4 regions of the Streptomyces sp. NBC_01224 genome follow, and region 2 is predicted to be linked to each of the others. Evidence: riboswitches for the same ligand, from Rfam matches in the RefSeq annotation. Region 2 holds a riboswitch; each other region holds the start of a gene.

The links. Region 2 has a riboswitch for cyclic di-AMP ahead of OG609_RS02370 (transglycosylase SLT domain-containing protein). Riboswitches for the same ligand answer to the same signal wherever they lie in the genome.
Region 1: another riboswitch for cyclic di-AMP. It lies ahead of OG609_RS04575 (M23 family metallopeptidase); the one in region 2 lies ahead of OG609_RS02370 (transglycosylase SLT domain-containing protein).
Region 3: another riboswitch for cyclic di-AMP. It lies ahead of OG609_RS09950 (M23 family metallopeptidase); the one in region 2 lies ahead of OG609_RS02370 (transglycosylase SLT domain-containing protein).
Region 4: another riboswitch for cyclic di-AMP. It lies ahead of OG609_RS19315 (M23 family metallopeptidase); the one in region 2 lies ahead of OG609_RS02370 (transglycosylase SLT domain-containing protein).

The regions. Positions count from the first base shown of each region.
Region 1 covers NZ_CP108529.1:1,031,499-1,038,650, forward strand. The annotation lists gene OG609_RS04560 (STM4012 family radical SAM protein) at 1-423, shown strand, start outside; gene OG609_RS04565 (STM4011 family radical SAM protein) at 432-1,310, shown strand; gene OG609_RS04570 (SGNH/GDSL hydrolase family protein) at 1,359-2,204, opposite strand; gene OG609_RS04575 (M23 family metallopeptidase) at 2,394-3,383, opposite strand; cyclic di-AMP (ydaO/yuaA leader) riboswitch at 3,387-3,545, opposite strand; gene OG609_RS04580 (alpha-galactosidase) at 3,842-5,938, opposite strand; gene OG609_RS04585 (tyrosine-protein phosphatase) at 6,164-6,976, shown strand; gene OG609_RS04590 (DUF6126 family protein) at 7,000-7,152, opposite strand, start outside.
Region 2 covers NZ_CP108529.1:549,090-556,241, forward strand. The annotation lists gene OG609_RS02350 (APC family permease) at 1-699, opposite strand, end outside; gene OG609_RS02355 (hypothetical protein) at 1,049-1,366, shown strand; gene OG609_RS02360 (hypothetical protein) at 1,428-1,760, opposite strand; gene OG609_RS02365 (DUF2461 family protein) at 2,057-2,707, shown strand; gene OG609_RS02370 (transglycosylase SLT domain-containing protein) at 2,843-3,586, opposite strand; cyclic di-AMP (ydaO/yuaA leader) riboswitch at 3,591-3,776, opposite strand; gene OG609_RS02375 (ABC-F family ATP-binding cassette domain-containing protein) at 4,487-6,148, shown strand; gene OG609_RS02380 (DUF305 domain-containing protein) at 6,252-6,926, opposite strand; gene OG609_RS02385 (hypothetical protein) at 7,029-7,152, opposite strand, start outside.
Region 3 covers NZ_CP108529.1:2,360,548-2,367,699, reverse strand. The annotation lists gene OG609_RS09965 (DNA gyrase/topoisomerase IV subunit A) at 1-2,172, opposite strand, end outside; gene OG609_RS09960 (M16 family metallopeptidase) at 2,443-3,831, shown strand; gene OG609_RS09955 (M16 family metallopeptidase) at 3,858-5,240, shown strand; cyclic di-AMP (ydaO/yuaA leader) riboswitch at 5,593-5,759, shown strand; gene OG609_RS09950 (M23 family metallopeptidase) at 5,773-6,573, shown strand; gene OG609_RS09945 (GntR family transcriptional regulator) at 6,802-7,152, shown strand, end outside.
Region 4 covers NZ_CP108529.1:4,368,400-4,375,551, reverse strand. The annotation lists gene OG609_RS19345 (FAD-binding oxidoreductase) at 1-1,308, opposite strand, end outside; gene OG609_RS19340 (SHOCT domain-containing protein) at 1,537-1,947, opposite strand; gene OG609_RS19335 (hypothetical protein) at 2,241-2,462, shown strand; gene OG609_RS19330 (SPFH domain-containing protein) at 2,559-3,758, shown strand; tRNA gene OG609_RS19325 (tRNA-Met) at 3,880-3,953, shown strand; gene OG609_RS19320 (PP2C family protein-serine/threonine phosphatase) at 4,268-5,356, shown strand; cyclic di-AMP (ydaO/yuaA leader) riboswitch at 5,692-5,844, shown strand; gene OG609_RS19315 (M23 family metallopeptidase) at 5,856-7,037, shown strand.

The DNA of each region.
Region 1 (7,152 bases), 480 kb from region 2:
GGCCTGGGGTGCGGCGCCCGTTCGTACACCTCGAAGCTGCACTACTCCTTCGACTACGCGGTGGAGATGCGTGAGGTGCGGGCGATCATCGACGGCTACACCACGACCGAGGACTTCTCGCGCGCCGAGGTCGGACGCTACGTCGACGGCGACGAGGCGCGCCGCCGCCACCTCCTGCAGTCCGTCCTCCAGGCCGAGGGGCTGCAACCGGCCGAATACCGGAAGCGGTTCGGCACCTCCCCTGCCGACGACTTCCCCGCCGAACTGGCCCGGTTCGAGGCGCGCGGCTGGCTCGACGCGACGGCCGGGGCGTCCGGCCCGCTACGGCTCTCCCCCGAGGGCCTGGCCCACTCCGACGCGCTGGGCCCCGAACTCTTCTCCCCCGGCGTACGGGCCGTGATGGCCTCGTACGAACTGAAGTGAGCGCGCCCATGGACCTGACCATTCTCTACCGCGGTCCGCTCGCGTCCTGCGACTACGACTGCCCGTACTGCCCGTTCGCCAAGCGGCGCGACAGCCGGGAGCAGCTGCGCGCCGACCGCGCCGCGCTGGAGCGGTTCGCGGCGTGGGCCGCGGCGCAGACCGGCGACCGGATCTCGGTCCTGTTCACCCCGTGGGGCGAGGGTCTGGTCCGCTCCTGGTACCGGCGTGCGCTGGTCGAGCTGGCGCAGCTGCCGCACATCGGCCGGGTCGCGATCCAGACCAATCTCAGCACCCGCACGGGGTGGCTGGCCGAGGCAGGTGACGCCGGACGCGAGAAGATCGCGCTCTGGTGCACGTACCACCCGGGGCAGACACCGTACGAGCGGTTCCTCACCAAGTGCCGGGAGCTGACCGCGCTCGGTATCCGCCACAGCGTCGGTGTCGTCGGTCTCGACGGCCATCTCGACGAGGCGCGGCGGCTGCGAACCGCCCTGCCGGACGAGGTCTATCTCTGGGTGAACGCCGCGGAGGGGCACACCTATACGGACGAGGAAGCGGATCGGTGGACGGGCCTCGACCCGCTCTTCCCGTACAGCCGGCATCCGCACCGGTCGGCCGGGCTGCCGTGCCGGACGGGCGAGTCGGTCATCTCGGTGGACGGCGGCGGCACGGTGCGACGCTGCCATTTCGTCCCGGCGGAGCTCGGCAACCTCTACGACGGGAGCTACCGGCGCTCTCTCGGCCCGCGGGCCTGTCCGCTGGCTGTCTGTGACTGTCACATCGGCTATGTGCACCTGGAGACGCTGCCGCTGTACGACGTCTTCGCGGGCGGTGTGCTGGAACGGATACCGGCGTCCCCGTTGTCGCCCCTCGCCGGACGGTCCTGAACCTCCAGCCCGTCCGGCGAGCGAGGGCATCACGGTGGCGGACGCCGCCTAGAGCGGCAGGAGGTCCGGCCGCTTCGCCTCGACATGGTCGCCGGAGGACTCGCCGCGCAGCCGCCGGCCGATCCACGGAACCAGGTACTCGCGCGCCCAGTGGATGTCGTCGCGCCGTACTTCGAGCGTGCCGCGCTGTGCCTGAGGGGGCCATTCCTGGTCGGGGTCGGCCGGCACATCGATGCCGAGGACCTGGGCGGCGCGCAGTGCGACCCTGGTGTGCCCCTCGGGTGACAGATGGAGCCGGTCGTCGTCCCAGGCGCGCCTGTCCTGGACGGACCGCAGCGACCACAGGTCGAGGACCGGGCAGTCGTAGCGGTCGGCGATGGACCGCACATGGGCGGTGTAGGTGGCGATCTTGCCGCGCAGATGGCGCAGCACGGGAACGCCTCGGGTGTCGAAGCCGGTGGTGACCAGGACGGTGCCGACCGATTCGGTCAGCTCGGCCACCGCGCGCTCGAAGCGCTCGGCCACGTCGTCGGGGTCGGTGCCGGGCCTGATGATGTCGTTGCCGCCCGCGCAGAAGCTCACCAGGTCGGGTGCGAGCTCCTTGGCGCGCGGCACCTGCTCCTCGACGATCTGGTCGAGGAGGCGTCCGCGTACGGCGAGATTGGCGTACCTGAAATTCCCATGAGTGGAGCCTTCGGTACTCGTCCCCGCATCGGGGTCCGGGAGCTGGTCCGCGAGAAGTACCGCGAAACGGTCCGCCCAGCCGACGAAGGTTCCATCCGGGCCGGGGTCGCCGACTCCCTCGGTGAAGCTGTCGCCAATCGCTGCGTACGACCCGATGACGCCATGTCGGTTGATGACGCCACGTTGATTTTTTCTCGAATCGTCTGCCACAAACGCCTATCCTGCACCGATGAATGTGACCTACGCGACCGTAATAAGGGGTTGACGGGTGGTGAGATAGACCACCCGGTCAGGTTTTGGTAAAGGGGGAATAAGCAGAAGGGGCGGTGCGCCGCCGCGCACCGCCCCTTCTGTGTTGCCCAGTTCACGCTTTGTTGCTCAACTGCCCGGCCGTTCGGCTCAGACGTAGATGCCGTGCGAAGCCAGGTAGGCGATCGGGTCGATGTCCGAGCCGTACGCCGGGCCCGTGCGGACCTCGAAGTGCAGGTGCGGGCCGGTGGCGTTGCCGGTGGCACCGGAGAGGCCGATCTGCTGACCGGTGCCCACGGTCTGGCCCGCGGAGACAGAGATCGAGGACAGGTGGCCGTACTGCGAGTAGTGGCCGTCGGCGTGCTTGATGACGACCTGGTTGCCGTACGCGCCGCCCCAGCCGGCGGTGACGACGGTGCCGGAGGTGATGGCCTTCACGCTGGTGCCGGTGAAGACGGGGAAGTCGATGCCGGTGTGGCTGCCGCTGGACCAGTTGGAGCCGGAGGCGCGGTATCCGGTGGTGTGGTTGCCGGGGACCGGGTGGCTGTAGCCGGAGCTGTTGCTCCGGCCGGCCGGAGCGGAGGTCTTGGACTCCGTGACCGTCGAGACCTTGGCCGGGGCGGACTTGGCCGGGGCGGACTTGGCCGGGGCCGACTTGGCCGGGGCGGACTTCTCCACGACCGACGAGGGCACCGAGGGGGCCTTCGACGGGAGGGCCGCGCCCGAGCCGGCGCCGGTGGACGCGGCGTCACCCGACGCCTTGCCGCCGAGCGTCAGCTTCATGCCCGGGAAGATCAGGCTGGGGTCTTCACCGACGACCTTGCGGTTGTCCTGGTACAGCTTCTGCCAGCCGCCCTTGACCTTGTGCTCGGTGGCGATCTTCGACAGGTAGTCGCCGGAGACGACGGAGTACGTCGTGGTGGCGGCCTGCTTCTGCGCGACCGGCTTGGCCGGGGCGGCGTGCGTGGCGGCGGCGGAGGCCGACTGCGGCGCGGCGGTCGGGGCCGACTGCGGCGCGGCCTGGGCACCGGTGGCGCCGAGCAGCGGCAGTGCGATGACGGCACCACCGGCGCCTGCGGCGGCGATGCCACGGGCGATGGTGCTGGACTTCGTACGACGATGCTTACCCGATATGGGCATGACGTGCTTCCTCTCCGGCGCCTGCGAGGTGAGCTGTCGGGTTCGGGCTGGAGATGCCCGGCCGCGCCGAGCGCGACTTCACCCCGAGCCGGCCGGATTTCTCCGATCGGCGGCCTACCTGGTTCCCCCGCTCCTGCCACGCGATATGAGTGGGTGCGAATTCCGGGCGGCGGCAGGATTAGGCGGTCCGTCCGGATTGACGGTGACCGTAAGCGAGTCGGGCCGGCGATAACAAGCCACTGGTTCCGTACCGGAATCCGCGCTCGGAAATCGGCGCGGAATTCCGGTCACACTCCGTGGATTAGGGATCTTGTCTTTCCGCGTCGCGCACGGAATGCCCGACCGCCCGGCCAGCACACACCGTCACGGATATGATTCCGCTCACGAGGGGGCGATCATCTCCCGTACATGCGGGGCATATTGAGTTAAATGCACCCATTACGGACATGTCGCGCTCATCATTCGCGTCGGAGCCTCAGCACCCGCGCATCGAGATCCCCCCGAAGCCCGGTGTGCAGCCCCTGATGCAGCAGTACCGAACCGTGGTGCGCCGCCCCGGTGTCCAGGCAGGTGTACGTCACTGCGGGGTCGATCCCGCGCAACCGCAGGGCCGGGGGCCGCTCCCCGTACCTCTGTGCCTCCAGCCACATCAGGACCACGGTTTCGTCCCCGTGGACGTACTGGACCGCGCTGAGTCCGCCGCGCGGGGCGCGCAGCCGGTACAGCGCGCCGTGCTGCACCACCGGCCGGATCTCCTTGTAGAGATCCACCCAGTTCCGCGCCTCCGCCAGCTCCTCCTCACTCCAGTCGGTGAGGTCCCCACCGACCCCGAGCACACCGGCCATCGCGCTCACGAAACGGAACCGCAGTGAGCTGACCCTGTCGTTGAGCTGGACATTCGGACTGTCGGTGACCCAGGCGGCCATCACCCGGGCCGGATGGATCTGGCCGAAGCCCTCCTGGATGGTGAGGCGGTCGAGCGGGTCGGTGTTGTCGGAGGTCCACACCTGGTCCGTACGGGACAGAATCCCCAGGTCGATCCGGCCGCCGCCGCCCGAGCAGGACTCGAAGGCGACGGAGGGGTGCGCGGCCCGGAGCCGGTCGATCAGCGCGTACAGGGCGTCCACATGCTCGATCCAGAGTTTCTGCTGATACTCCTCACCCGGCCAGCCCGCATCGGTGAAGCTGCGGTTGAAGTCCCATTTCACATAGTCGACGGGCGCACTCGAGAGCAGTGTGTCCAGTTGCTCCCACAGATAGTCCTGCACATCGGTGCGGGCCAGATTGAGCACCAGTTGATTGCGGAACTCGGTCCGCGCCCGCCCAGGGAAATGCTGCACCCAGTCAGGGTGTGCACGATAGAGATCGCTGTCGGCATTGACCATTTCCGGCTCGACCCAGATACCGAACTGCATGCCGAGTCCGTGCACTTCGTCGGCGAGCGGCTTCAGTCCGCCGGGAAAGCGGTCCGGATTCGGCGTCCAGTCGCCGAGCCCGGACCGGTCACTGGTGCGCTGCCCGAACCACGCGTCGTCCACGACGAACAGCTCGACACCCATCGCGGCGGCGCGCTCGGCGAGGGCGCGCTGCTGCTCCTGCGAGATGTCGAAGCCGGTCGCCTCCCAGGAGTTGTAGAGCACCGGCCGCAGGCTCTGTGCGTCCGGGATCACATGGGCCAGCTGCCAGGCGTGCCAGGCCCGGCTCGCCCCCCCGAACCCCTCCGCACTCCACAGACCGGCGAAGACCGGGGTGGTGTACGACTCGCCCGGCGCGAGCAGCAGCAACCCCGAGTCGTCGTAGCCGGCGCCGCCGGTGATCTGTACGAGCCCATCGGGGAGCTGCTGTACGGAAATCCGCCACGACCCGGACCAGCCGAGCGCACAGCCGTACACCTCGCCGCCCTCCTCGGTCGCCGCACCGTCGGCATCGAGTGCGACCCACGGCAAGTACTGGTGCCCGGTGTGGCCGCGCCTGCTGGAGATGACGCTCTCGCCGTACGTCAGCTCCGCCCGTGCTAGCTGCGACTCCGCCGCCCAGCGTCCGTGCAGCCGGCTAAGCCGCCAGCCGTCGCGGGCGGGCAGCACCCAGGCTGCCGCGTCGGCGCGCAGCAGTTCCAGCGGCGGACCGTCCGGCCCGGCGTGGGCGACGTCGGCCCAGCGCTCGATCACATCGGAGTCGTCCCGCACCCGGTAATGCAGGGTGAGAACGAGCCGGTGCACGGAGTCGGTGAATCCGATACGGAGTTCGTCTCCGTCCACCGTGGCGTCGGCAAAGGCCCACTCGGTGCCGCGGACCTGAGGGGTGCGTACCGAGAGGGCCGGGCGGACGAACCGGGGGCCGCCCTCCACGGGGTACTCCTCGCGGCCGTCGAGCTGGGACTCGAAGCCCCTGAAAGGTGGCTCAGGCGCTGCGGCCAGGGCCTCGGCCACGGCAAGGGGGATCCGCGGCCCCCAGTGCAGATGAACCAGCTCGTCCCGCTCGGTGAGTCGCAGTGCGTAGCTGCTGCTCGCCCCGGTGAGCAGCCAGGTCCGGCCCTTGTCGCCAGTCTCGATCATCGCATCCCCACATTCCAACAGTTCCGCACATCATCGACCATCATCGGTGGGTGAGCAACGGCCTTGCAGGGAATTCACCGGGCGGATTCGCCGCAGGAGTAACGGGGTTGGCGGAAATCTCGACAAGCAAAGGCCGAGATGATTGCCTGAGGAATCAATGTCGTATCGTCGCGGGAGTGGCCTTGTCGGCGACTCGCGCCGGCGCCAGACACTCCAGGAGTCACTGTGACGCAGCAGTTGCCGCAGATCCCGTCGACGGAACCCGAGCTGGCGGGTGTCCGCAACTTCCGCGATGTGGGCGGACTGCCCACCATGGACGGCCGACGGGTGCGGTACGGACGGCTCTTCCGCAGTGGTCACCTCGCGCACGCCACCGCCGAGGACGCCGCCTTCCTGGGCGGTCTCGGTCTGCACACGGTCTTCGACTTCCGCAATGCGGCCGACCACCGGCTCGACGGCCTCGATGTGGAGCTGCCGGGCGTACGGAATGTGAGCATCCCGCTCTCCGACCCCGCCGACGGCGCCGAGTTCTGGCGGATGGTCCGCGACGGCGACCTCGACCAGCTGCGCTCGGTCCTGGCCGACGGCAAGGGAACGAACCGGATGATCGCCTCCTACCGCGCGATCATCCGGGACCGTACCGCCGAGCACAGCCGGGTTCTGCACGCCCTGGCCGAGGACAGCGTTCCCGCATTGATGCACTGCGCGGCGGGCAAGGACCGGGCCGGTCTGGCGATCGCGGTGTCCCTCCTCGCGGTCGGTGTCGAGCGCGACGCCATCGAGGCCGACTACCTGAAGTCGAACGACGCCCACCGCCGCTACAAGGTGCGCCGCAGCGACACCTCGGCGGACGGCATGTCGGCCGAGGTGATGGAGCTGCTCAATCCGCTCTTCGGCGCCCACGCCGACTACCTCGCGGCGGCCTTCGCCACCATCGAGGAGACCTGGGGCAGCACGGACCGCTACTTCTCCGAGGGCCTGAAGCTCGCGCCCGAGACCCGTGAACAGCTGCGCGGCCGACTCCTCGACGAAGCGTAGCCACACCTGCCCGTCGGCGGCGATCAGCCCTTGCCTGCCACCGCGAAGAGCAGGTAGAGGAAGGCCGCGAAGATGTGTCCGGCAATGAGGTAGGCAAACAGTCGGATCACCACGCCGCGCGGAAACTTCCGCTCCTGGGCTTCGTAGTTCTTCCTGGACCCGAGCGGGTCGAAGTT
Region 2 (7,152 bases):
GAGGTAGACGGCCGTGGAGAAGCCCTGGGTGATGAAGAGCGCGATCGCGAGCCCGGAGACCACCATCATCGCGGTGACCGTGGAGGTCGTGCTGCCTGACGAGGCGACCGACCCGTGCACCAGCGCGGAGACCCCGCGCTCGGAGTGCGCGAAGCCGAGAACGGCGACGACGCCCGCCGCGATCACTTCGAGGACAAGGAAGATACCGGTGATCCACGCGTTGGCGCGCAGGTCCAGGAGACCGGCGAGGGTGGCGAGGACCATGACTCCGGCGCCCGCGGCGGGAGCCGGAATGTGCACCACGGGAGCGAGATAGTCGGCCGTCCCCATGGCGATGACCGGAGGCACGATCATCACGACCAGCAGGGAGAGCACGAAGACGAGCCACCCGGCCAGCCGCCCCGCCATGGTCGACACCATGGCGTACTCACCTCCCGCGCTCGGTATGAGGGTGCCCAGCTCCGAGTAACAGAAGGCGACCGCGATACAGAGCAGCGAGCCGATGGCGATGGTGAGGGCGGTGTACGTGCCCAGGCTGGAGAACAGGTCGGGAACGACCACGAAGAGGGTCGAAGCGGGCGTCACGCAGGAGAGCGTGAGCAGCGTCCCGCCCACGACGCCGATGGAACGCTTGAGCTTCTGTGGAGTGGGGCCGGTCGCTGGGGCGAGCGCCTGGGGAGCGCTGAGCGTTTCGGTCATCGTGCGATTCCGATCAACAGGTGCGGTGTCTGAGCGCGGGAGCGGTATCGCCTCCAGACGAGGACGTGGTGATTGGTTTCGTCGCTCCCAGCGCGACATGCAATCCTGACGAGTTCCGCAGGTCAAGAGGTGTTCACCTTCGGAATTCGTTGTTTTGGCGAGCGGATCTGACGATTTGGCGTTAAGAGCGCGTCATTGTATGGGGATCGGCGGGTGCGGGAACCGCAGCAGGATCCGGTGCAAAGTTTCGCCCATTCCAGATTCCGGAAGGGTGCGGGCGTCCCGGAGCGCCACGATGCGCGGATGGCCGCGGGTCGCGCATCCACGGTCTTGATGCCAGCCTGGAGTCATGGCTTGGGCGTCATGGACGACTCGCGGTGTGTTCTCCGGGCGCGGTGGCGTGCTCACGGAGGAGGTCGGCGTCCTGTCCGGAGACCTGACCGTTCACACGACCTGGGCCGATGACACGGCCCAGGTCACTGTGCAGTACACGGGTGCGATCGACTGGTTCACCATGTCGGGCAGCCCGGTGCCGTGCTGCTCGGAGGACGACAGCCGGCGCCTTCACGAGGCGGTGGTGGAGTCCGTCCGGCAGGGAGCGGCGGCCACGGTTCCGAGGCCTCCGCCACAGAAGCCGGAGCAGCCGACGGAGAGCGCCCAGGAGTGAGGGCTGCGTCGGCGGGCGCGCGCCGGACGTTGCGGTCCGGATCACCGGGTGGCAGCCCGGTTCAGGCGGTGTGGCGGTCCGTGGCGATGGCGAAGACATGGAGTGCCGGTGTCTTGGAGCCCATGTACTGAGGCCCGGACGGCAAGGTGATCGGCGCGAGTTGTCTGGACGGGTCGACGTCCACTCCGATTGTGTAGAGCTTTGCGGTGCGTGTGCTCTGTGCCCGGCCGCTGCCGTTGACCTTGCCTCCGTCGGCCGCGATCACCGTTCCCTTCGGGACGGTTGTGGCGCCCCAGTCGGGGACGGTGATCGGGAGTGCGCTGCTGGTTCCGTCGGCGTAGGCGACCGTGACGGTGCCGGTCAGGCCGGAAGCCGGGGCGTATGTGGCGGTCATGAGAAGGCCTACGCGGGACGCATGACCGGCCAGGGGGATGAGTTGGCCATGGGCGAGGGCGTTGTTCTCGGTTCCGACGAAGTCGGTCGGCAGGGTGAAGCGCGGCGCCCGGGGTTCGTCGAGGCCAGACGCGAACAGAGGGCACCCGCCTCCCCTCGGACGCCGACACAGGCGCGATCTGGCGGTTGAACCGCCCCGACGGCCGCGGATGAGCCCCAGCAGGCGAGCAGGGCACGACTTCGGCTCAGAGCCTGGTGCGCGCCCACCCCAAGCCCCGGATCACTAGGATCTCTTGCGTGACAAGAGCATTCAGCGGCTGGACAGAGCAAGCGTTCGAGCTGCTCCTGCAGTTGGAGGGCATGCCCTCGCAAGAAGCTCGCGAACAGCGCCGCAAGGAACGGGAGCGTCTCGTACGGCAGCCCATGATCGCGTTGCTGAACGATGTGGCCGACGCGGACCAGGCCTACGAAGACTTCTCCGTCTGGGGGTTCCGCAAGGATCCGTGGTGGTGGCAGCACCAAGTGGCGGTGATCCGGATCGCACGCAACGTCGAGATCGGGCTCCGCTTCGACCTCGACGGGCTCCGGATCAAGGGCGGCTGGACCTACCCGGACCCGGGGCAGGTCCCGTTGTTCCGTACGGCCGTTGCCGCGCAGGACAGCGGCCCCGATCTGGTGCGCGCCATCGAGGCGCTGGGGGCCCGGGGGTACGAGATCACCGGCGACACCATGAAGCGCATGCCACGTGGCCATGACGCCGGCCATCCCCGCGCCGACCTGCTCCGGTACCGCTCGGTCTCCGCTGCCCGTCCGCTCGGCGGGGACTGCGCGCAGCACACGCCGGCGTTGCTCGACGCCGTGCTCCGAGCGGCGGAGGAGTTGGAGCCCCTGCTCTCCTGGCTCGCCGGCCATGTGACGGTTCCCGGTTCCCGCCGGCACGCCGTCTAGCGTCGCCTCCGCATGCCGTCCCCGCGGTGAGCGACCGAAAGGCGGTCCGTGACCGGCGGGTGTGGTCCCTCCCGAGGGGCCTGTTCGGCCCCTCGCCACCCTTCGGTACTGAACCGCCATCGGCGCTGCTGTGCGTCAGTAGGCCCCGAACACGTTGTCGATGGAGCCGTACTTGTCGGCGGCGTAGTTGCACGCTGCGGTGATGTTGGCGATCGGGTCGTAGCTGTCCATCGACGTACCGGGCACGTGGTAGGCACGGAACGTGGGGTCGATGATCTGGAGGAGGCCCTTGGACGGCGTGCCCTTGGCGGCGTTCGAGTCCCAGTTGTTGATGGCCAGGGGGTTGCCGGACGACTCGCGCATGACGTTGCGGTGGATTCCGTCGTAGCTGCCGGGGATGCTGTGCTTGGCCATGACGGCCAGCGACTGCTTGATCCAGCCGTCCAGGTCGTTCGTGTACGTCGCAGCCTTCGCGGCCGGTGCGGCAGTGGCGGAAGTCTTGGACTCGGCCTGGGCACCGATTGTCAGCTTCATGCCCGGGCGAATCCCTGCGGGGTTGTCGCCGACGATCTCTCGATTGTCCTCGTACAGCTTCTGCCAGCCACCACTGAGTGAATGCTCCCGCGCGATCTTGGAAAGGGTATCGCCCGCGATCACGGAATAGATGGTGGGCGCATCCTTCTGCGCGGTCTTTTCCTTGACGGTGGCGACGGTCGACGCCGCAGCCTTTTCGGCGGTGGCGGACTGCACCGGCGCTGCCGAGGCGAAGCCGGCACCGACCAGCGGAAGCACGAGAGCGGCTCCGCCCGTGGTCGCGGCGATGAGACCACGGGTCAGCGAAGTGGACTTGCGACGACGGTGGATACCCGTTGCAGACATAGCGAATTCCTCTCCGTCGCCTACGAGGTGAGCTGTCGGGTTCGGACTGGAGATGTCCGGTCGCACGCGAATGCGGCTTCGCCCCGAGCCGTTCCGGATACCGGATCGGCGGCTTACCTGGGTCCCCCGCTCCTGCCGTCCATGAGTGGTCGGATTGCCGGACGGCGGCAGGATTCGGCGTTCCGTCCGGATTGACGGTGACCGTAGGCGAGAAACACCGAAGGGAACAAGCCCCTATTTTTGGATCACAATTCATTTGCAAGATCAAACCGCGGAATTGGCAGTAATCCACCTCACACCGCGAAGCCAAATTTCCTTGCACAGAAGGGAACCGGACAGCGCGCCACGGCGTCTTGAACTCTTAACGTGACTCACACCACGGGATCCACAAAAGGGGCAATTTGGTCAGCATTCAAGGGTCGCAATTCTCCCCAAATTCCTCTTTATTAACCAAGGGATCACTTCTAAGCAAATCGCCCATACTGGAACATTTACATGCGATCCGGATGTCTCTCGGGCCGATCGCATCCGCCGGGACTCCATGGCCTCCGGTCTCCTGGCGAAGCGGCCCGCGGGCCGCTCGTCGCACTCCCCCGCACGACATCGAGGCTTTGCCATTCGTCCTCCGGGTCGTTATCGTTTTCAACGGCTCTGTTGTCTCCGATAGAGGTGGACGTTGCGCATCTGAGGTTCGCGATCATCGCGCCGTACGGCTCCGGCCGTACGCCCGTCACGCAGTGGCAGTGTTCAGTCCTGCCCGTGACCCCGCGTGGATGCGACCTCGGTGCATGAGCCGTCCCTCGATCTTTCGGACCGCCGCACCTCCCTCCCGGTTCGGTCGCTGCGTGGTGCTCGCATACGAAGCCCCCGTTCACCGCGCTTGCGACTGCGAGGATCACCATGGCGACACCCACCGCCCCCAGCGCCTCTCTCACCTGCTCCGCCCTGTCCTTCCAGTGGCCGGACGGCACGACCGTCTTCGACGGGCTCTCCCTCAGCATCGGCCGCGGCCGCACCGGTCTCGTCGGGACCAACGGCGCGGGCAAGTCGACACTGCTGCGACTTCTGGCCGGCCAACTGCGCCCGTCCCAGGGCTCGGTGACCGTCGGCGGCAGCCTCGCCCACCTCCCTCAGAACATCACCCTCGACACGAGCCTGCGTGTGGACGAGGCCCTGGGCATCGCCGGACGGCGCAATGCGCTGCGCGCCATCGAAGCCGGGGATGTGGACGAGAAACACTTCGAGACGATCGGCGACGACTGGGACGTCGAGGAACGAGCCCTCGCGACACTGGGGTCACTCGGACTCGGCGATGTCGAACTGGACCGCACCGTAGGCCAGATGTCCGGCGGGGAGACCGTCCTGCTGCGCCTGGCCGCACTGCTGCTGGAGCATCCCGACGTTCTCCTGCTGGACGAACCGACCAACAACCTCGATGTGTTCGCTCGCCGCAGGCTCTACGAGGCCGTCGACTCCTGGCGCTCCGGTGTCCTCGTCGTGGTGAGCCACGATCTCGAACTGCTGGAGCGCGTGGACCGCATCGCCGAACTGCGCTCCGGATCCGTGAACTGGTACGGAGGCGGCTGGTCCGCCTACGAAGAAGCCCTGGCCACCGAACAGGAAGCCGCCGGGCGGATGTTGCGGGCCGCCGAGGCCGACGTACGCCGGCAGAAGCGCGAGCTGGAGGAGACCCATGTGAAGCTGGCGCGCCGCCAGCGGCACGGCAGGAAGATCGAGGCCGAGCGGCGGCTCCCGAAGATCCTCGCCGGCGCGCGGAAGCGGTCCGCACAGGAGTCGGCGGGCAAGCTTCGCGGCCTCCAGGAGGACCGGCTGAGTGAGGCGCGCGAGCGCCGCGAAGAGGCCGCGGACGCGATCCGTAACGACGCCGAGATCCGAGTCAGCCTTCCCCACACCGCCGTTCCCACCGGACGCACCGTGCTGAGCCTGCACGAACTGCGTCCCCGGTTCGGTCGGCTGTACGAGGGCAACCTCCATGTACACGGGCCCGAACGGATCGCGCTCGTCGGGCGCAACGGCGCCGGCAAGACGACACTGCTGCGCACCCTCACCGGCGAGCTGGCTCCGCTGTCCGGCGAGGCCAGGACTTTCGTACCGCTGCGGTTCCTTCCACAGCGGCTGGATGTGCTGGACGAGGAGCTGAGCGTCGCGGCGAACGTCACCCGCATGGCTCCCGGGGTCGCCGACAACCACATCCGCTCCCAGCTCGCGCGCTTCTTGTTCCAGGGGAAACGCGCGGAACAACCGGCGGGCACCCTCTCGGGCGGGGAACGCTTCCGTGCCGCGCTCGCGGCGACGATGCTCGCCGCACCGGCCCCGCAGCTGCTGATGCTGGACGAGCCGACCAACAATCTCGACATCGCCAGCGTGCGACAGCTGACCAGCGCACTTGAGTCCTACGAGGGTGCGCTGCTGATCGCCGGCCACGACCTGCCGTTCCTCGAATCGGTCGGCATCACCCGCTGGCTGCTCCTCGCGGAGGAGCTCCGGGACACCACCGCGGAGGAGGTGGGCGACCTGCTCGCAACACCGGAAGCGGACTGAGCGGCCGCGTATCTCCGAGAGGCCGGGCTCGTCCGGCCCCTCGGACGTACGGGAGGGGGTGCGGGCCTTCAGCATGACGAAGGCCCGCACCCCCTGTCGAGGGTCAGAGCCTGGCGGTGATCTTGTTCATCTTCTCGATCTCGGCGGTCTGGGCCGTGATTACGGCGCCGGCGAGCTTCTTCGCGTCGGCGTTGCTGCCGTTCTTCTGCTCGTCCTCGGCCATGGTGACCGCGCCCTCGTGGTGGCCGATCATGAGCCGGGCGAACTTCTTGTCGAAGTCCTTGCCCTTGGCGGCTTCGAGGTTGCTCATGTCGCTGTCGGACATCATCCCGGGCGTCGCCGAACCGTCCGAGCCGTGGTCCATGCCGGGCATGTCCCCCATCGAGGAAGAGGACGAGGGCAGCGGCTTGCCCCAGGACGTCAGCCAGCCCTTCATGGTGTTGATCTCGGGGTCCTGGGCCTTCTCGATCGCGGCGGCCAGCTCCTTGATCTCGGGGTCGGCGGCGCGGCCGTCGGCCAGCCGCGCCATCTCGATGGCCTGCTGATGGTGCGGGATCATCTGCTGCGCGAACTTCACGTCCGCGTCATTGAACGCACTGCCGGGGGTGGCAGGCGCGGTGGCGCCGGCGGAGCCGTGGTCCATGCCGGGCATGGACGAGCCGTCGGTCCTGGATCCTTCGGAGGAGCCGCAGGCCGCCAGCGTCAGAGCGAGTGAGGCGACGATGCCGGCGGCCGCGAGCGCGCGGCGACGGGCAGGGGAAGACAGAGAAGCGGACATCAAACGTTCTTTCCAGGTGGATGCGCCACGTCCGTGGCGCGCGAAAAGGGGCAGGATCATCAGGCCGGTCCGGCCTGATGGCCGGGAGCCGGCAGACACCTGTCACGTCCGCGCGATGCACACCTGGAGGAGTAGATCCCTGCCGGCGAACGGCGGACCCCGCCGTGCCGGTCCGCGCACCGCCGTACGTCGCCTGCCGAGCACCCATACGGCCAGGACCACGAGG
Region 3 (7,152 bases), 1.8 Mb from region 2:
CGTGAACACCACGGCGTCCGCCGCCGGATCCACCGCCGTGAACGAGATCACCTCGGCATCCGCCGTGAGTTTGATCCCCGCCATGCCTCCCGCGGGCCGGCCCTGCGGCCGCACCTGTGCCGCCGGGTAGCGCAGCAACTGCGCGTCGGACGTGATGAAGACCAGGTCCTCCTCGCCCGTACGCAGTTCGGCCGCGCCGACGATCCGGTCGTCGTCCTTGAGGGTGATGACCTCCAACTCGTCCTTGTTGGCCGGGTAGTCCGGCACCACCCGCTTGACGACCCCCTGAAGAGTGCCGATCGCCAGGCCGGGGGAGGCCTCGTCGAGCGTGGTGAGGCAGATGACCTCCTCGTCGCTCTCCAGCGTGAGGAACTCCGAGACCATCGCACCGCCCGAAAGGTTGGGCGCGGCATGGGTGTCCGGCAGCTGGGGCAGATCGATCACCGCGAGCCGCAGCAGCCGCCCTGCGGACGTCACCACGCCCACATCGCCACGGGCCGTCGCCGGTACGGCCGACACGATCGCATCGTGCTTGGCACGCTTGGCGTCCTCGGCGAAGACGATCGGATCGTCATTGGCGGTACGGGCCAGCAGGCCGGTCGAGGACAGCAGCACCCGGCACGGGTCGTCCGCGACCTCGAGCGGCACCGAGGCGACCTGCGAACCGGCCGACTCCAGCAGCACCGTACGCCGGTCGGTGCCGAACTTCTTGGCGACCGCTGCCAGTTCGGAGGAGACGAGCTTGCGCAGCTCGGTGTCCGATTCGAGGATGGCGGTCAGCTCGTCGATCTCGGTGTTGAGCCGGTCCCGCTCGCTCTCCAGCTCGATCCGGTCGAACCGGGTCAGCCGGCGCAGCGGGGTGTCCAGGATGTACTGCGTCTGGGTCTCGCTCAGCGAGAAGTGCTCGATCAGCCGCTCCTTCGCCTGCGCCGAGTTGTCGCTGGACCGGATGAGCCGGATGACCTCGTCGATGTCGATCAGCGCGACGAGCAGGCCCTCGACCAGATGCAGCCGGTCGCGACGCTTGCCCCGGCGGAACTCGCTGCGCCGGCGCACCACGTCGAAGCGGTGGTCGAGATAGACCTCGAGGAGCTCCTTGAGGCCCAGAGTGAGCGGCTGTCCGTCGACCAGCGCCACATTGTTGATACCGAAGGAATCCTCCATCGGAGTCAGCTTGTAGAGCTGCTCCAGCACGGCCTCCGGCACGAAGCCGTTCTTCACCTCGATGACCAGGCGCAGGCCGTGCTCGCGGTCGGTGAGGTCCTTCACGTCCGCGATGCCCTGGAGCTTCTTCGCCGAGACCAGATCCTTGATCTTGGCGATCACCTTCTCCGGACCGACGGCGAAGGGAAGTTCGGTGACGACCAGACCCTTGCGGCGCGCCGTCACATCTTCCACGGCGACGGTCGCACGGATCTTGAACGTGCCGCGCCCGCCGGCGTACGCATCCTTGATGCCGCCCAGGCCCACGATCCGGCCACCCGTCGGCAGATCGGGACCGGGGACGAACCGCATCAGGGTCTCCAGGTCTGCACCCGGATGCTTGATCAGATGGCGGGCTGCGGCGATGACCTCGCCCAGGTTGTGCGGCGGCATATTGGTCGCCATGCCGACCGCGATCCCGGACGACCCGTTGACCAGGAGGTTGGGGTACGCGGCGGGGAGAACGGTCGGCTCCTGCTCCTGGCCGTCGTAATTCGACTGGAAAGCGACGGTGTCCTCGTCGATCGACTCCGTCATCAGTGACGTCGCGTCGGCCATCCGGCACTCGGTGTACCGCATGGCGGCCGGTGGGTCGTCGTTTCCGAGCGAGCCGAAGTTGCCGTGGCCGTCGACCAGGGGGAGCCGCATGGAGAACGGCTGCGCCAGACGGACCAGCGCGTCGTAGATCGACGCATCGCCGTGCGGGTGCAACTTACCCATGACCTCGCCGACGACACGAGCGCACTTCACATAGCCGCGGTCGGGGCGCAGGCCCATCTCGTTCATCTGGTACACGATGCGGCGGTGCACCGGCTTCATGCCGTCACGGGCGTCCGGCAGGGCCCGTGAGTAGATCACCGAGTACGCGTACTCAAGGAAGGAGCCCTGCATTTCGTCGACGACGTCGATGTCGAGGATCTTCTCCTCGAAGTCGTCCGGCGGCGGGGTCTTCGTGCTGCGGCGGGCCATCGCTGCTGCGACTCCTTCACGGATTCTGTTCGGGCAACCTCAGGTTCTGACGCGGACCATTGTGGACCGCCGCACTGACATCGCCGACCTCGACCCGTCCCAAGAGCCGTTCCCGACCCCTGCCGAGGTGGTTTCACAACCCATCCCGCGGGGGATGCGCCCCTCTTTCACGCGAACTTCCGCGGTATGGGAACTTCGCCAGGTGCCTGTGCGCTTGCTTACAGTGGCAGGTCTCGCAGGAAATCCAGTATCGCGATCGAAGGGACGTACATGCCCAAGGGTCACACGGCCACAGCCCAGGCCGGCTCCGGCGGCTTGACAGCGACCGAGCACCGTCTGGCCAACGGCCTGCGCGTGGTGCTCTCCGAGGACCATCTGACCCCGGTCGCCGCGGTCTGCCTCTGGTACGACGTCGGCTCGCGCCACGAGGTCAAGGGACGCACCGGTCTGGCTCACCTCTTCGAGCACCTGATGTTCCAGGGCTCCGGCCAGGTCAAGGGGAACGGACACTTCGAGCTGGTGCAGGGAGCCGGCGGTTCGCTCAACGGGACCACCAGCTTCGAGCGCACCAATTACTTCGAGACCATGCCCACGCACCAGCTGGAGCTGGCTCTCTGGCTCGAGGCCGACCGGATGGGCTCGCTGCTCGCCGCGCTCGACGAGGAGTCCATGGAGAACCAGCGCGACGTCGTCAAGAACGAGCGCCGCCAGCGCTACGACAACGTTCCCTACGGCACGGCGTTCGAGAAGCTGACGGCACTGGCCTACCCCGATGGTCACCCGTACCACCACACGCCGATCGGCTCGATGGCGGACCTGGACGCCGCGACCCTCGAGGACGCCCGCGCCTTCTTCCGTACGTACTACGCGCCCAACAACGCGGTGCTCTCGGTCGTCGGCGACATCGACCCCGAGCAGACCCTCGCCTGGATCGAGAAGTACTTCGGCTCCATCCCGTCCCACGACGGCAAGCAGCCGCCGCGCGACGGCACGCTCCCCGAGACCATCGGCGAGCAGCTGCGCGAAGAGGTGCACGAGGAGGTTCCGGCGCGGGCGCTGATGGCCGCCTACCGGCTGCCGCACGACGGCACCCGTGAATGTGACGCGGCAGACCTCGCGCTGACCGTGCTCGGCGGCGGCGAGTCGTCGCGGCTGCACAACCGCCTGGTCCGCCGTGACCGCACGGCCGTGGCGGCCGGGTTCGGGCTGCTGCGGCTGGCCGGTGCGCCCTCGCTCGGCTGGCTGGACGTCAAGACGTCCGGCGGCGTAGAGGTGCCGCAGATCGAGGCCGCGGTCGACGAGGAGCTTGCCCGGTTCGCCGCCGAGGGCCCCACGCCCGAGGAAATGGAACGTGCGCAGGCCCAGTTGGAGCGCGAGTGGTTGGACCGGCTTGGTACGGTCGCGGGCCGCGCCGACGAACTCTGCCGGTTCGCCGTGCTGTTCGGCGACCCGCAGCTCGCCCTGACCGCCGTACAGCGGGTACTCGATGTCACCGCGGCAGAGGTCCAGGCGGCCGCCAAGGCCCAGCTGCGCCCCGACAACCGGGCGGTGCTGGTCTACGAGCCGGTCGAATCGGCCGAGCCCGCAGACGCAGCGGACACCGAGACCGGCGCCGACGGCGCCGACGACACCGACGCGCACGAAGGAGCGGACAAGTGACCGACGCTGCCGCGACTGGAGTTTCGATGCAGTACCACCCGCAGCCGGCCCCCGGCCTTGCCCGCCCCTGGGCCTTCCCCGCGCCGGAGCGCGGCGCCCTGCCCAACGGCCTCACGGTGCTGCGCTGCCACCGCCCCGGCCAGCAGGTCGTGGCGGTCGAGATCTTCCTCGACGCCCCGCTGGACGCCGAGCCCGAGGGCCTCGACGGCGTGGCCACGATCATGTCGCGGGCGCTGTCCGAGGGCACCGACAAGCACACCGCCGAGGAGTTCGCCGCCGAGCTGGAGCGCTGCGGCGCCACCCTCGACGCGCACGCAGATCACCCCGGCGTCAGGGTCTCCCTGGAGGTCCCGGCCTCCCGGCTGGCCAAGGCGCTCGCGCTGGTCGCCGAGGCGTTGCGGGCGCCCGCCTTCGCCGACAGCGAGATCGAACGGCTGGTACGCAACCGGCTCGACGAGATCCCGCACGAGCAGGCCAACCCGGCCCGGCGTGCCGCCAAGCAGCTCTCCAAGGAGCTCTTCCCGGCCGCGGCGCGGATGTCGCGCCCGCGCCAGGGCAGCGAGGAGACGGTGGAGCGGATCGACTCGGCGGCTGTGCGTGCCTTCTTCGACGCCCACGTCCGGCCGTCCACGGCGACCGCCGTGGTCGTCGGTGACCTCACCGGCATCGACCTGGACGCCCTGCTCGCCGACACCCTCGGCGACTGGGCGGGAGACACCGCGGAGCCTCGGCCCGCCCCGCCGATCACCGCCGACGACACCGGCCGAGTGGTGATCGTCGACCGTCCGGGCGCGGTGCAGACGCAGCTGCTGATCGGCCGGATCGGCGCCGACCGGCACGACAGCGTGTGGCCGGCCCAGGTGCTGGGCACGTACTGCCTGGGCGGCACGCTCACCTCCCGGCTGGACCGTGTGCTGCGCGAGGAGAAGGGCTACACCTACGGCGTACGGGCCTTCGCCCAGGTGCTGCGGTCGTCGGCCCCGGATTCCGCCTCGGGGGCGACCGGTGCCGCGATGCTCGCCATCAGCGGATCGGTGGACACGGAGTCCACGGGACCGGCGCTGAAGGACCTGTGGACGGTCCTGCGGACCCTGGCGGCCGAGGGGCTGACCGATGAAGAGCGTGAGACGGCCGTGCAGAACCTCGTGGGTGTCGCACCGCTGAAGTTCGAGACGGCGGCCTCGGTCGCGGGCACCCTCGCCGACCAGGTCGAGCAGCACCTCCCGGACGACTACCAGGCACAGTTGTACGCCCGGCTCGCGGAGACCGGCACGGTCGAGGCGACCGCTGCGGTGGTCAACGCCTTCCCGGGTGACCGGCTGGTCACGATCCTCGTCGGTGACGCGTCACAGATCGAGGAGCCGGTCCGGGCCCTGGGCATCGGAGAGGTGTCGGTGGTCGCCGGCTGACGGGCATACCCGTCGTGGACACCGGACGACCGGCCGGGCCGAGGCGGGCGACCCCCGCCCGCCCGGCCCGTTGCGTGTGACAGTCCACCGGTCGACTTTCACGTTCGACCGAAGCACCGAAGGCAACGGCCGGTCCACTGACCTGTCATATGTCCGCACATCGGGACAGAAGGAAGACCCGTGTGAGCGAAATCTCGCCGAGGTCTTCCTTTTTCTCCGTTTTGGTGGGGAGGTTGCCTGTCTGCCCTGTGGGATGCGCTACAAAACGGCCTGTCCGTTTGGTGAATGTAAATGACCCCGCTTAGCGTCGGCTGGGCTGTCCGTCACTCGTATGCCGCATCCGTGACATACCGGGCAGTCATCGCCGAGTCCCCGTCAGGCGCGAGCCTGGGGAGCCGGGGACCCATGCAGTCCCTGGGGTGAATCGGATGCCTGAGCCCGGATGAGGCCGGGGCGTCCGTAGGAGACCTTCCTGCTCCGAACCCGTCAGCTAACCCGGTAGGCGAGAAGGAAGGAAAGGATCAGCCACTCCATGGCGTTCACCCGTGCCACCGGGAAGCATCGTGCCCCGAGCCGACTGACGCGCAGCAGCGCGAAGATCGCCGGCGTCGCCGCTCTGGCCACCACCGGCGTCATAGGCGGCATGGCCTCTCCGGCCCTCGCCGCGGACTCCTCCGTCAGCGAGACCGGTCTGAACCAGGTCATCGCCATTGAGGGCACCCTCGCCGACCAGATCGACGCCCAGGCCGACGCGCAGAAGCGCCAGGCCGATGTCGCGGCGAAGGCGAAGGCGGAGGCGGAGGCGCAGCGAAAGGCCGAGGCCAAGAAGAAGGCCGAGGCGAAGGCCAAGGCCGACGCGAAGCGCGCGGCCGAGGCACGCGCCGAGAAGGCCCGCGCCGCCCGGTCCGCCGAGCGCACCCGCCTGGGTTACTTCCAGCTCCCGGTCGCCGGTTCGTACGTCACCACCGGCTACAAGTCCAGCGGCTCGCTCTGGTCCTCCGGCAGCCACTCGGGCATCGACTTCCACGCCGCGTCCGGCAGCTCCGTCGTCGCCGTCGGAGCCGGTACGGTCGTCGAGGCCGGCTGGGGAGGCGCGTACGGCAACAACATCGTGCTCCGGATGACGGACGGCACGTACACGCAGTACGGCCACCTCTCCTCGATCGGCGTCTCCGTCGGCCAGAGCGTCGGCGCGGGCCAGCAGATCGGCCTCTCCGGCTCGACCGGCAACTCCACCGGTCCGCACCTTCACTTCGAGGCCAGGACCACGCCGTCGTACGGCTCCGACATGGACCCCGTCGCGTACCTGCGCGCCCACGGCGTCAACGTCTGACCGACGCTCCACCCGCAGCACCCCTTCGAAGGCCCCGGCAGCGCGCCGGGGCCTTCGCCGTGCCTGGCCTCCGCGCCCGCCCGCAGTACCTGCTCCCCGAACCGTCCTGTGACCAAAAGATATTCATGAATTTCCACCCGGCATCGGAAATGCGGCCGCATTGCAATAGAGTCGCAGAACAGGCGTCGGTCGGCCGTGTTTCACGGGGATTAAGGCGGAGGTTCGGACATGCGCATTCCGGCACATTCGGTATGCACGGCAATCCGTGACGACATCGTCTCCGGTTTTTTCGAACGCGGAAGCCGGCTCACCGAGGAGTTGCTGGCGCGCCGTTACGGAGTCTCCCGTGTTCCGGTACGGGAGGCGCTGCGCACCCTGGAGTCCGAGGGCTTCGTGGTAACCCGCCGGCACGCGGGCGCCTGCGTCGCCGAGCCGACCGAGCAGGAGGCCGTCGACCTCCTGGAGGTCCGGATGCTGCTGGAGCCGCTGGGTGCCGCGCGCGCCGCGCAGCGCCGCACCGAGGCGCATCTCAAGGTATTGCGCGGTCTGGTCAGGCTCGGTCAGGAGCGGGCCCGGCGG
Region 4 (7,152 bases), 3.8 Mb from region 2:
GTAGTGGTCGCGGTAGGTGGCGCGTACCCGGTCCGGGGTTTCGCCCGCGCCGATGAAGTTCACGTACGTACCGCCCATGGAGTGCGGGTGCAGCTCCTCCCAGTAGTCGACGCACCACTGCCTGAGCTTCTCGGCGTTGTCCGGGTCCGGATCGATGCCCGCGATCACGCCGGACCAGACCGCGTCCCGGTAGGCCCAGGCGGTGTCGTCGGCGCCCGGCCGGTGGGCGGCGCCGTCGACCGGGTACAGGTGCGTGGTCGACAGGTCGGTGGGGAGGTTCTCGGCGTACTTGGCGTGTACGGCGATGGCGTCGTCGGTGATCCGGTCGAAGAAGTTGCCGCGCCAGTACCACTGCAGGCCGGCAGGGAGCAGCTCGTCGAACATGGACTGCAGGGCGGTGTAGGGCATCGGTGCTGTGAAGTGGAAGGCGGGCGGGCCGGGGTCGTTCACGGGTTTCAGGGTGGCTTCGAGGAGGTCGGGGTCGCCCGTCCAGCACCACACGACACCGCACATCTTCTGACCCTGGACCTCCTCCGGGAACGGGGGACCGGGCGGCACGGTGAGCGCGGCGAAGAAGCCGTTCAGGTCCTCGGGGGCCTGGGGCAGGAAGTCGCGGTACCAGCGCAGTATTTCGGGGGTCCGGTCGACCGGCCAGAGGGTGATGGCGACGCCCACGGTGTCCACCGGGTGCATCCGGAAGGTGAAGGAGGTGACGATGCCGAAGTTGCCGCCCCCGCCGCGCAGCGCCCAGAACAGGTCGGGGTGGGTGGCGCCGCTCGCCGTCACCGCAGTGCCGTCCGCCAGGACCACGTCCGCGGCCAGCAGGTTGTCGGCCGTCAGGCCGTATCTGCGGGTGAGGTGGCCGTGGCCGCCGCCCAGGGTGAGCCCGCCGACGCCGGTGGTCGACTGGATTCCGGCGGGGGTGGCCAGTTGGAAGGCGTGCGCCGCGTGGTCGAGGTCGCCGAGCGTGGCGCCGCCGCCGACCGTGGCCGTTCGCGCGGTGGGGTCGATGTGTGCCCAGCGCATCGGTGACAGGTCGATGGTGACGCCGTCGTCCGCCAGGCACAGGCCCGCGCCGCTGTGTCCGCCGCCGCGGACCGCGAGCACGAGACCCTCGTCCCGGACGAAGTCGACCGCGGCCATGACGTCCGCCGTGTCGCTGCACCGCACCACGGCCGCCGGACGTTTGTCGATCATGGCGTTGTAGATGGTGCGGGCGGTTCGGTACTCCGGGTCCTGCGGACCGATGACGGGACCGCGCAGCGCGCTCCGCATCGCGTCCAGGGTTTCGAGCGTGGTGCCGTTCATGGTCCGGCCATCTCCCTGCTCGCCGAGATGGGCACCGCACTCCGCCCGGCCCGCTCTGTCGGGCCGTCGGAGTGTGCAGATGTACGCCGGTGCTCCGGCACCCCCAGAACCGCGGGCGGAAGCGGCCACCCTGGGCTGATGTCTCAAGCCTCCCCGCGGTCCGGCAGCCGTGCCAGTTCGCCGGACCGGGTGGAGGGAGACATGCGCGTCACGGCCGCGGGGATGTGCTCAGACGAGGAGCTTCGTCTTCGCCCGCTGGTACTCCTCGTCCGTGAGGGCGCCCCGGTCCTTCAGCTCGGCGAGTTTCGCCAGGTCGTCGACGTGACCGCCCTTCTTCGGGCCGCTCGCGTCGGAGGTGCCTGCGGCTTCCCGTACGTACGCCTTGAAGGCCGCTTCACGTTGCTGCGCCTCCTTGATGTCCCGCTTCCCCATGGATTTGCCGCGCACGATCACATACACGAGCACGCCGATATATGGCAGCAGCAGGGCCACGATCAGCCAGCCGGCCTTGCCCCAGCCGCCGAGGTCGTCGCTGCGGAAGATGTCCGCGATGACCTTGAAGAGCAGGAACAGCCACATGATCCAGAGAAAGAACCAGAGCATGGTCCAGAAGAGGTTGAGCAGGGGGTAATTGTCCACTGTCGGCTCCCCGATCAGCGCGAGTCCATCGCGTCGACTGGCTGGATGGTAAATCAGTCATATCACCACATAACTACCCTCGCTCGTTGTCGTTCGGGGCCGTCCTCCGGGCGATCCTCCGGGGCGGGTGCGGAGTACCGTGGAAGTGTCGAGGGAGGCTCGGGCCTCCAGGAGGCGGGGTCGCCTCGTGTTCATGAAGCGGCGTGAGAAACGGCGTGGACAGCGGTGTGAGATGCGACGCGGAGAGCGGCGTGAGCGGCGGTGTGAGCAAGCAGGGACGCTCGCGAGGGCGCATGCACACGGCAGATGAGTCCGCCCGGAGCCCGGTCGGGGCGATCGGTCGCGTCACCGTGCCGATTCCCGCCGATGGTCCGGGCGAAGTGCTGGTGGCCGTACGGGGTGGGTCGGAGGCCTACACCGCATGGTCGGCGACGTCGATCGACAGGGACACACGCGTCGTTGTCGTCGACTCGGTCTCGGCGCGGGGCGTGATCGTGGAACGACTGCCGTCCTGAGCCGAAGCAATGACGTCGCCACGCCGAGCAGTGAGGCACCTGCGTCGAGCAGTGACGTAGGTACATCGAGCAGTCACGTACGGCAGGAGTCTTCCGATGTTCTTCTGGCACGTTCCCGCCCCCAACGAGGCGATGCTCATATCCGGTTCCAAGGGGCAGACGCTGGACACCCAGTTCCGGATCGTCACCGGACACGGCAGTTTCGTGCTCCCGGTGAAGCAGAAGGCGCGCATGCTCTCCCTGGCGCTGCGCGAGGCGGAGATCACCGAGGACTGTGTGACACAGCAGGGAATCCGTCTCAACGTCCGCGCGGTCGCCGTCTTCAAGGTCGGTGACGACGCTGTCTCCATCGCCAACGCCGCACGCCGCTTCCTGTCCGAGCAGGAACAGATGGAGGAGCTCGCCGGCCGGATATTCGCCGGTCACCTGCGTTCCATCATCGGCGGGCTGACCGTGGAGCAGATCATCCGCGAGCGCAACCGGGTCTCCCAGGAGGTCATCGCGGGCAGCCACGGCGAGATGGAGAAACTCGGCATCGTGGTGGATGCCCTCCAGATCCAGGAGATCGACGACGCCACCGGCTACATCAACAACCTCGCCGCCCCGCACGCCGCCGCGGTCGCCAGCCAGGCCAGGATCGCCGAGGCCAAGGCCGACCAGGAAGCCAGCCAGCGCGAGCAGCAGGCCGCCGCGCTCAAGGCGGAGTACGAACGTGACACCGCGATCAAGCGGGCCGGCTTCCTGGCCGAGACCGAGCAGTACAACGCCCGCGCCGCGCAGGCCGGACCGCTCGCCCAGGCCAGGGCCTCGCAGGAGGTCATCGAGGAGCAGACCTCGCTGGCCGAGCGGCAGGCCGCACTCGCCGCGCAACGGCTCGAAGCGGAGGTCCGGCGTCCGGCGGATGCCGAGGCGTACCGTCAGCGCACTCTCGCGGAAGCGGCCCGTGACCGGGTGAAGTTCGAGGCCGATGGCAGCGCGTACACCGAACGGACCCTCGCCCAGGCGCAGGCCGACGCCAACAGCGTGCGCGCCACCTCGCTGCGCGACGGCAACCAGGAGCTCATCGCGGCCAACCGCATCGTGGAGAACCTGCCCGCCCTGGCCGACGCGGCCGCCCGTGGCATGTCGGGGGCCGACCTCACCGTTCTCAACGGCACCAATGGTGTCAACGAGATGGCGGCGGGCGTGGTCAGCCAGGGGCTGGCGATCCTCCACTCGCTGCAGCGCGGCGCGAACCCGATGAAGCCCGCGGCGGTCGACGGGAAGGCCACTCCTCGCATCACCGAGACGAACTGAGGGGGCGGGGGCCACGCTGCTCGGCGTCACCACGCCGGGCACACGGGCCGGGCGCCGAGTGGCCATGATTCGCCGAGTGGTCATTCGCGCGCCGGACATGCCGTAGAGTTGTGTTTACCGACGCGGGGTGGAGCAGCTCGGTAGCTCGCTGGGCTCATAACCCAGAGGTCGCAGGTTCAAATCCTGTCCCCGCTACTGAAGAATCAGGCCCGGCACGCATGCAGCGTGCCGGGCCTGATTCATTTCCGCGTCGCGTTCCGGGGCGTGGCGCGACCGGCCTGCGGGCCCATGAAGGAGCAGGTCCGGGCGGTGTGTGAGCTGTACCACGTACGTACCCCCATTGGTCGATGCGGAGTCGCCGCACGGCTCCGCTCCGGCGAGCCTGGGGGTGGGGCGCGGTACCGTCCGCAGCCGCGCGCGTACCGGGCAGGAGACCACAGGTGTGGAAGCGGCTGAAGCGGCGCGGCAGACATGCCGAGGGTGGCACCCGTTCCCGGCGGTTCGTCCGCATGCTGCCCGCCCTGATGATCCTCGGTGGGCTGGTGTTCGATCTCCTCACCCCGCCGGTCTTCACCGCCATTCCGCTGTTCGTGGCGGCGCCGCTGATCGCCGCGCCGTTCTTCTCGCTGCGCAGCACCATCGGTACCGGCATTGCCTCGATGGTGGCCGTCACCTTGCTGCGGTGGTACAGCAACCCGTTGCCGTTGGTCGTGCCGTTGATCGAGCTGCTCACTCTGGCCACCGTCTCGGTCCTCGCGGTGGTGATCAACACGGTCGTACGGCGCGGCAATGAGCAACTGGCCTCCGCGCGGGTCATCGCGGAGACCGCCATGCGGGCGGTGCTGCCGAAGCCGTCCGACCGGATCGGCGGGCTGCATGTGGCGGCGCGGTACGAGGCGGCGCAGGCGGACGAGTTCGTCGGCGGCGACCTGTTCGCCGTGGCGGACACCCCGCAGGGGGTGCGCCTGGTGGTCGGGGACGTACGGGGGAAGGGGCTCGACGCCGTGGAGTCGGTGGCGGTGGTCATCGGGGCGTTCCGGGAGGCGGCCGAGCAGGAGCGCTCGCTGGAGGGCGTGGCGCAGCGGCTGGAGCGGGCGCTGGCGCGGGAGGGGGCGCGGGGCGGGCTGGACGCGGTCGAGGGCTTCATCACTGCCGTACTGGCCGAGATCCCGTCCGGAGTGTCCCGGGTGCGGATCGTCAACCGCGGTCATCCCGAGCCGATCCTGCTGCACCCGGACGGGGCGGTGGAGGTGCTGGGGTCCACGGTGCCCGCGCTACCGCTCGGGATGGACCTGGGGGTGTGGCCCGACCGGGCGGACGAGTGGGATCTGCCGACGGGGACGACCCTGCTCCTCTACACCGACGGCCTCTCCGAGGCACGGAACGCCGATGGGGTCTTCTACGACCCGGCGGCCCGGTTGCGCGGGCGGATCTTTCCGGGGCCCGAGGAGCTGCTGTCCGCGCTGACCGATGACGTGCGGCTGCACACGGGCGGTGAGACGACCGACGACATGGCGCTGCTCGCGGTCGTACGTCCCGCGGAGGGGCAGCCGGACCGGCGCAGGACCGTGAAGATCGTGGGCCTGGAAACGGCGTGACGGGTAGGGCGGGTGCTTCGCGTGAATCGGGTGCCTCGTGCGGGCCGGGTGGCTCGTGCGGGTCGGGTGTTTGGCGCGGCCCGGGGCGCGGCCTTGTGCGCGCGATGCCACCGTACGTAACCGAAAGGCGTCGCTCCGCATAACATTTGACGCAACGTCAGGAACCGGGTAATGACTGAGGGGCGATCAACTCGTCCGATTCCACCCGGTTGTGTCCCGTAAAGTCCAGGCCAAAGACCTGAACGATCAGTGGGAACAGCTTGGAATCAGGCCCGTGTGTCTATTAACGTTCGATAACGCAGCGCGGTCGTCCCAGCCGTCGTCAGTGGCGGCACCGTGCGCGAGCGCCGAATTCCGCAAGGGAACCGGGGAACCACCTACATGGGGTGAATCGGACACCTGTGTCTCGTGAGAGGCAGAGGGGCCCGTAGGAGACCTTCCTGCTCCGAACCCGTCAGCTAACCCGGTAGGCGAGAAGGAAGGAAAGGAGTGCGCCCCCGTGGCGTCCAACAAGCCTGCCCCCGAGGCCCCCTCTCGGTTCAACCCCGAGTTCAGTTCCGACTTCGGCGCCGACTTCGGATCCGATTTCGGCTCCGACTACGGAACCGCTGGGACGGGAACGGCGTTCGGCGCCGAGACGGGCGGCGACTTCGCCGGTGAGTTCGGCAGCGAATTCCGCGCCGACGGCAACAGTGAGCCCGACAGAAGCTGGGACGAGTGGAATCCCACCGAGGAGTCCGTCCGCCCCGTACGCGGCAAGCACCGCGTCGCCAAGCAGCGCAACGGACTTGCCCGTAGCTCCACGGTGCTCGGGGTCGGTGTCATCGCGGCAGTCGGCGCGGGCGGCATGGCCACCGCGCAGAGCAAGCCGCCGGTCTCCATCTCCCTTCCCGACTCCATCTCGGACAACCTCCCCGACGCCAAGTCCCTTCCCGGCGTGGGCTCCCTGTTCTCCGGTGAGTCCGAGGCCGACAAGGCCGAAGCCGCCGCCGCTGCCGCCCCGCTCACCACCGCCGGCCTCACCGCCGCCGAGGCCGAGCAGGGCACGACGGACGCGGGCGAGGCACTCCGGGCCCGCATCCTCCAGCAGGCCGAGCAGCAGCAGGACGCCGCCGACGCCGAGGCCAAGGCGGCGCAGGAGAAGGCGGCCGCGGAGAAGGCCGCCGCCGAGGCCAAGAAGCAGCAGGACGCGGCCGAGGCCAAGGCCGCCGCCGAGAAGAAGAAGGCGGAGGCGGAAGCCAAGGCGAAGGCCGAGGCCCTGCGGCTCGCCAAGCTCGCCGCCAGCTACGCCATCCCGACCTCCTCGTACACGATCACCTCGACCTTCGGCCAGGCCGGCTCGATGTGGTCCTCCGGCTACCACACCGGCCTCGACTTCGCGGCGCCGACCGGCACCCCGATCAAGGCCGTACACGGCGGCACCATCAAGTCGGCAGGCTGGTCCGGTTCGTACGGCTACCGCACGGTGCTGGAGCTCGACGACGGTACGGAGCTGTGGTTCTGCCACCAGTCCTCGATCGGCGTCAGTGTCGGCCAGAAGGTCACCACCGGTGAGACCATCGGCCGGGTCGGCGCGACCGGCAATGTCACGGGCGCGCACCTCCACCTGGAGGTCCACACCCCCGACGGTACGGGCATCGACCCGATGGCCTGGCTGCGCGACAAGGGCCTCAATCCCTGATCCGCCGGCCGCCTCCCGGCCTTCGTGATCCGAGCCGGTTCACAGGCCGTTGAACCCCGGCAGTCCTGACGCTCACCCCCCGACGTCAGGGCTGCCGGTCTGCCGGAATAGCGGA